2 regions of the Fodinicola acaciae genome follow, and region 1 is predicted to be linked to the other one. Evidence: riboswitches for the same ligand, from Rfam matches in the RefSeq annotation. Region 1 holds a riboswitch; the other holds the start of a gene.

Region 1 (3,298 bases):
ACGACGCCGGCCGCGATGAGCAGCGGACGCACGCCGGCCTTGACGTATCGCAGATAGACATCGGTCAGGCTGATCCGCAGCAGCGCACCGCCGAAGAGCAGCAGGAGTACGCTCCGAGCCTCGGAAATCACAGCAGCACCAATCCCACCGCAGAGCCGATCAGGATGGCCACCACCAGGGTGGCCGGCGCGAAGCGCAGTGCGAACGAGCGGGAGAAGGCGCCAGCCTGCATCGCGAAGAGCTTGAGGTCGATCATGGGGCCGACGACGAGGAACACCAGCCGCGCGGTGAGCGAGAACTGCGTCAACGACGCGGCGACGAACGCGTCGGCCTCCGAGCACAGCGACAGGATGACCGCGAGCAGCGCCAGTCCGATGATCGCGAGCACCGGATTGTCGGCGATCGTACGAAGAATCTCCTGCGGCACCAGCACGTTGAGCGTCGCCGCGGTGAGCGCACCCACGACGAGAAAGCCACCGGACGGCAGGAAGTCGGCGCGCGCCGCCTCCATAAAGGCATGCCAGCGCGGCACACCGGTGAGCTCGGGCCGATGTGGGATCCGGATCCACTCCGTACGCCCCAGCCGCAGCCACAGCCAGCCCATCGCGATCGACACCAGCACCGACCCGACGAACCTGGCCAGCACCATCTTCGGCTGGCCGGGAAAGGCGACCGCGGTTGCGACGAGTACGACGGGGTTGATCGCCGGCGCCGAGAGCAGGAAGGCGAGCGCCGCCGCCGGCGCCACGCCACGGCGGATCAGGCCGCCGGCGATCGGTACGGAGCCGCACTCGCAACCAGGCAGGATGACCCCGGCGACACTGGCCACTGGCACCGCGAGCGCCGGCTTGCGCGGCAGCGCCTTCTCGAAGAACGAGGGTGGTACGAAGACCGCGATCGCCGCGCTGACCAGCACACCGAGCACCAGGAACGGCGTCGCCTGCACGACGATCGAGACGAAGACGGTGGCCCAGGTCTGCATCAGCGGCGCGTCGAAGGCACCGAGGAAAAAGCCGCGGAAGACGACGATCAGCAGGCAGACCGCGATCAGCGCGTACAGCGACCACGGGCGGCTGGGCGCCGGCGGCGGCTCGGCCGGAGCGGCCTTCTCCACGTCGGTGGTGGATGACGACACGCGGTAACAGTAGCGACCGGCCAGGCACCGGCTGAGCTCCTGGGTGCGTACCTCCAGCGCCGGATCAGGACGTACGCCGCGGCCGTGCACCAGAAACGGGATGTTTCCGGCGGGTGTACGGCCGGTGGCCGGCGATCGTGTTACGGTCGCCGGGTCAGTACGACAGGGGAGCGCCGGACGCGCTGAGAGTGCGGGAAACCGCAGACCCTCAGACCTGATCTGGGTAATGCCAGCGCAGGAAGTCGAGTCATCCGCTTCCACGTGCTGCCGCGCACGCGCGGCGGCGCGTGGCGACGGGTGAGCGTCAGCACTCCTCCTTCGAGCCAGAAGGAGGCACCGCAAATGTCCACATCATTCCGTTGGCGGACCGTCGACATCGTCGTCACGGCCGTCGTCGGCGTCGTCTTCGGCGTCGTGTTCTTCGGTTGGGGCTTCGCCAACGGCGTCCTCACCGCACCGCTCAAGGCGGTCGCACCGCTCACCGGCGTGTTCTCCGGTGTGTGGTTCATCCCGGCGGTGCTCGCGCCGCTGATCGTGCGCAAGCCAGGCGCCGCGGTCGTCGCCGAGCTGCTCGGCTCGCTGGTCGAGATGCTGCTCGGCGGCCAGTACGGCTTCGCCACGATCCTGTCCGGTCTCGCGCAGGGGCTGGCCGCGGAGATCGTCTTCGCCGCCTTCCGCTATCGCTCGTACTCGCTGCCGACCGCTCTGCTGGCCGGCACCGCCAGCGGCCTGGGCTGTGCGATCGTCGATCTGACGACGTACTACCCGCAGTTCACGATCGGCGCCAAGCTCACGTACGCGGTGTCGTGCATGGTCGGCGGCCTGGTGCTGGCCGGTCTGGTGTCGTGGCTGCTGGCCCGCGCGCTCGGAGCGACCGGCGTGCTGTCCGCGCTGGCCGGCGGCCGCCGCCAGGCCCGCGTCTGAGCCGGTGGCGGCACAGATCCGGCTGGCCGGCTGGGGGTGGCGGCATCCGGGCCGCAAGGCGTGGGCGGTACGCGGCATCGACCTGACCGTGCAGCCCGGTGAGCGGGTGTTGCTGCTCGGCGCTTCCGGAGCGGGCAAGAGCACGTTGCTGCGCGGCCTCGCCGGCGTACTCGACCCGGAGGTCGGCGACGAGGAAGGCACCATGCACATCGATGGTGCGCATCCGCGCGAACACCGCGAGCCGGTCGGTTATCTCCAGCAGGATCCGGAAAGTCAGCTGGTGATGGCGCGCTGCGGTGACGATGTCGCGTTCGGCCTGGAAAACCTGGCCGTCGCGGCCGACCGGATCTGGCCGCGCGTCGACGCCGCGCTGGAGACGGTCGGCTTCGGCTACGACCGCGACTGGCCGACGGCCGCGTTGTCCGGTGGCGAGCAGCAGCGGCTCGCCCTGGCCGGGGTTTTGGCGCAGCGACCGGGTTTGCTGCTGCTCGACGAGCCGACCGCCAACATCGACCCGGACGGCGCGACCGCCGTTCGCAAGGCGGTGGACGCGGTGCTCGCCCAGACCGGCGCGACCCTCGTGTTGGTCGAGCACCGCGTCGCCGAGACGCTGGACCTGGTCGACCGGCTGGTCGTCATCTCCCCCGACGGTGTCGTGGCCGACGGCTCGCCGGAGCGCGTACTCGCCGAGCGGTGTGACGAGCTGACCGCCGCCGGCGTGTGGGTCCCCGGTGTGCCGGTGGGTCGCCGGCGCTCGACCGCGATCGAGCGGAATCCGTTGCTGACCGCGGAATCCGTACGCGTGCCGTCCATTGTGGACGATGCGTCCGTCCAGCTCGCCGCGGCGGAGGTCGCCGCCATCACCGGTCCGAACGGCGCTGGCAAGACGACGCTCGCGCGCGTGCTCGGCGGGTTGGTGCGGCCGGAATCCGGTCGCGTAGAAGGCACCTCCGCGCTGTCCGGTGCCGATCGTCGGCCGCCATGGCGGTGGAAGGCCACCGACCTCGCCGGCCGGATTGGAGCCGTTTTCCAGGATCCGGAGCACCAGTTCCTGACCGGCCGGGTACGCGACGAGTTGCTGTTGCGTACGAAGGAAAACGCGCGCGCCGACGAGTTGTTGGAGCGGCTGCGGCTGGACCGGCTGGCGGCGGCGAACCCGTTCACACTGTCCGGTGGCGAGCAGCGCAGGCTGTCGGTGGCGACCGCGTTGGTGGCCGCTCCGGCGCTGCTGATCCTGGA
Region 2 (3,298 bases), 870 kb from region 1:
TTTGGGGATGCGGCCGGCACGGTGGGCCTGGCGGCCGGCGTCGACGGCCAGGCGCATCGCGGCGGCCATCCGTTCCGGGTCGTCGGCGCGGGTCACCGCGGTCGCGAGCAGCACGGCAGAGCACCCGAGCTCCATCGCGAGCGCCGCGTCGGAGGCCGTGCCGATGCCGGCGTCGAGGATCACCGGCACGCCGGCGCGCGCGACGATCAGCTCGATGTTGTGCGTGTTGCGGATCCCCAGTCCAGTGCCGATCGGCGACCCCAGCGGCATCACGGCGGCGCAGCCGGCCTGTTCGAGTCGTTGAGCCAGGACGGGATCGTCGTTGGTGTACGGCAACACCGTGAAGCCGTCGTCGACGAGCCGCTCGGCCGCGTCCAGCAGCTCCACCGGGTCCGGCAGCAGCGTCTGGTCGTCGGCGATCACCTCCAGCTTGACCCACGACGTAGCCAGCGCCTCGCGAGCCAGTTGCGCGGTCAGCACCGCCTCGGCGGCCGTCCGGCACCCGGCGGTGTTCGGCAACGGCTCGATGCCGAGTTTTCGCAGCAAATCAAGCACACCGGTGCGGCCGGCGGCGTCGGCGCGCCGCATCGCGACGGTCGTCAGCTCGGTGTTCGACGCGACGAGCGCGCGTTCCAGTGCCTCCAGGCTGGTGGCCCCGCCGGTCCCCATGACCAGCCGCGAGGTGAACTCACGGCCGGCGATCACCAGTGGGTCGTCCATCGGTCAACCTCCCTGCGTGGCGGTCAGGATCTCCACCCGGCCGCCATCCGGTACGTACGTCGTGCCCCACTCCGACCGCGGCACCACCGCGTCGTCCAACGCGACCGCGATGCCACCGGTCGGGATCGCCAGAAGGTCGATCACCGCGGCCACCGTCGCGTCGTCGGCCAGCTCCCGATCGACGCCGTTGACCTGCGCTTTCATCTCGCCACCTCCACGCTGAAGCGGTCCGGACGGACCGCCGCCGGCGGCTCGCCACCGGCCAGTACGTCCCGCACGATGTCGGTCGTCACCGGCGCGAGCAGGATGCCGTTGCGGTGATGGCCGGTGGCGACCAGCAGGCCGTCCTCCAGCCAGCCGATCACCGGCCGGTTGTCCGGCGTGCCCGGCCGCAATCCGGCGGAGCACTCGACCAGCTCGTACTCCCCGATCTCCGGCACGATCCGCTCGGCGTCGGCCAACAGATCGCGTACGCCGCCCACCGTCACCCGCGTGTCGAAGCCGGCCTCGTACTGCGTCGCGCCGAGCACCACACCGCCGTCATCGCGCGGCACCAGATACATCGCGCGGCCAGCGACCAGCGCGCGTACGGTCCGCCGCGGTGGACCGACAGTGCCAGGACGCGCGCGCAGCCGCAGGATCTCGCCTTTCACCGGTCGTACGACCCGCGACAACCGCTCGTGGAGCCGGCCGCTGTACGCACCGGCCGCCAGCACGACGGCATCGGCGCGCAGGACACCGCCGCCGGCGAGGGTCACCTCGCCGCCGCGTACCGACGCGGCCGCTGTCCGTACGACCGGCACGTCACGGATGGCCAGGGACAACGCGGTCATCAGCTGACGGTTGTCGACCGCGTGGTCGTGCGGTACGGACAACCCGCCGCGGACCGGACCGGCGACCGCCGGCTCCAGCTCGCGGACCTCGCGCGGCCGCAGCGACCGCACCTGGCGGCCGAGACCGTCCAGGAAGGCCGCCAGCCGGTCGAGCTCGGCGCGATCGGTGCCGTCCGCGGCGACCACGATCGTCCCGTCCGTCCGCAGACCGGCCGGCACGCCGGCGGCGGACGCAAGATCATCGGCGTATGCGGGCCAGGCATCGAGCGAGGCGGCGCCGAGCTCCAGCAACGGCTCCTCGCCGTGCCACGCCTCGGTGACCGGCGCGAGCATCCCGCCAGCGACCGCCGACGCGCCGCTGCCGGCGGCAGGATCGACCAGTGTGACCTGCCATGACGCCGAGGCGCGCCAACAGATGGAGAGACCGACGACGCCACCGCCGACCACGATCAACGTACGAGCTGTCACCGATCACCACGCTCCCTGCGCCGGCATGACCCGGATCAGGTTCGACGGTCGAAGCGGATCGCGCTTCCTCTCAGCCCGGCTTGCCCAGGCTCCCGTGCGGACCAACTGCCATCCTAACCCGGAGACTCGCTACGGTCGGAACCATGAACAGCGACCCCCGCCACCGCCTCGCCGACGCGAGGCTCTATCTGTGTACGGACGCGCGTCGCGACCGCGCAGATCTGGCCGAGTTCGTGAACGCGGCGCTGGCCGGTGGCGTCGACATCGTGCAGCTGCGCGACAAGGGTCCGGACGGTCCGCTGGAAGCGCGCGAGGAGCTGGCCGCGCTGGAGATCCTCGCTGAGGCGTGCGAGCGGCACGGTGCGCTGTTCGCGGTGAACGACCGCGCCGACATCGCGCTCGCCGCCGGTGCCGACGTCCTGCATCTCGGACAGGACGACCTGCCGGTTTCCTGGGCCAGGCGGATCGTCGGCGACGATGTCGTGATCGGCCGGTCCTCACACGACGTCGGCCAGGCGTCGGCCGCGGCGACCGAGCCAGGCGTCGACTACTTCTGCACCGGGCCGTGCTGGCCGACGCCGACCAAGCCGGGCCGGCCGGCGCCGGGCCTCAGCTTGGTGCGCGCGACCGCCGGCTCCGAGCGGCCGTGGTTCGCGATCGGCGGCATCGACGCCGATCGTCTCGACGAGGTGATCGAGGCCGGCGCGCGGCGAGTCGTGGTCGTACGCGCCATCACGCAGGCCGAGGACCCGCGCGCCGCCGCAGAGTTCTTCGCGACCCGGCTGCGAAAGGTGAGCTGACGGCGTGGACGCGGAAGGCCTGCGCCGGCTCGGTGAGGACGGGCTCGCCGAGCTGCTCCGCCGCCGGCCGGACGCCGCCGACCCGGCGCCGGACAGCCTGCTCGCACTGGCCAACCATCTCCAGCACCCCAACTCCGTCGTACGCGCGCTGCAGCGGCTCGACCTGCCGACGATCCAGGTCTGCGAAGCGCTCGCCGCGCTGGGCAGCGAACCGTCGGTCAAGGAGTTGGCGCGGTTGCTGGGGGTCAGTCCGCGCGACGACGACCTCCAGCGCTGTCTCAGCGTCCTTCGGGCATACGGGCTGCTGGACGAGGTGGCGGCGCAGCGCCATCTCTCAGTGGTCACCGACCACGGCGCGACGGTCGGCCGCGTACGGCTGGTCACCACGGCCGCGCTGGCCTGGGAGTCGCCGCTCGACCTCGGTCCCCCGATCGGCCCGTACCTGGCCGAGCTGACCGTCTCCGCCCTCGCCGGCAT

The links. A riboswitch is a leader RNA that binds a small molecule or an ion and turns the genes downstream of it on or off. The one in region 1 is predicted to bind thiamine pyrophosphate.
Region 2: it holds a riboswitch for thiamine pyrophosphate, as region 1 does, so the genes downstream of both, thiO (glycine oxidase ThiO) here and GNX95_RS14415 (ECF transporter S component) in region 1, are expected to answer to the same signal.

What each region holds. Positions count from the first base shown of each region.
Region 1 is NZ_WOTN01000001.1:3,046,772-3,050,069, forward strand. Features, by position in the region: gene GNX95_RS14405 (TIGR03943 family putative permease subunit) at 1-131, opposite strand, end outside; gene GNX95_RS14410 (permease) at 128-1,060, opposite strand; TPP riboswitch at 1,290-1,393, shown strand; gene GNX95_RS14415 (ECF transporter S component) at 1,478-2,059, shown strand; gene GNX95_RS14420 (ABC transporter ATP-binding protein) at 2,064-3,298, shown strand, end outside.
Region 2 is NZ_WOTN01000001.1:2,178,891-2,182,188, forward strand. Features, by position in the region: gene thiG (thiazole synthase) at 1-720, opposite strand, end outside; gene thiS (sulfur carrier protein ThiS) at 724-924, opposite strand; gene thiO (glycine oxidase ThiO) at 921-2,021, opposite strand; TPP riboswitch at 2,017-2,127, opposite strand; gene thiE (thiamine phosphate synthase) at 2,165-2,821, shown strand; gene GNX95_RS10145 (helicase-associated domain-containing protein) at 2,826-3,298, shown strand, end outside.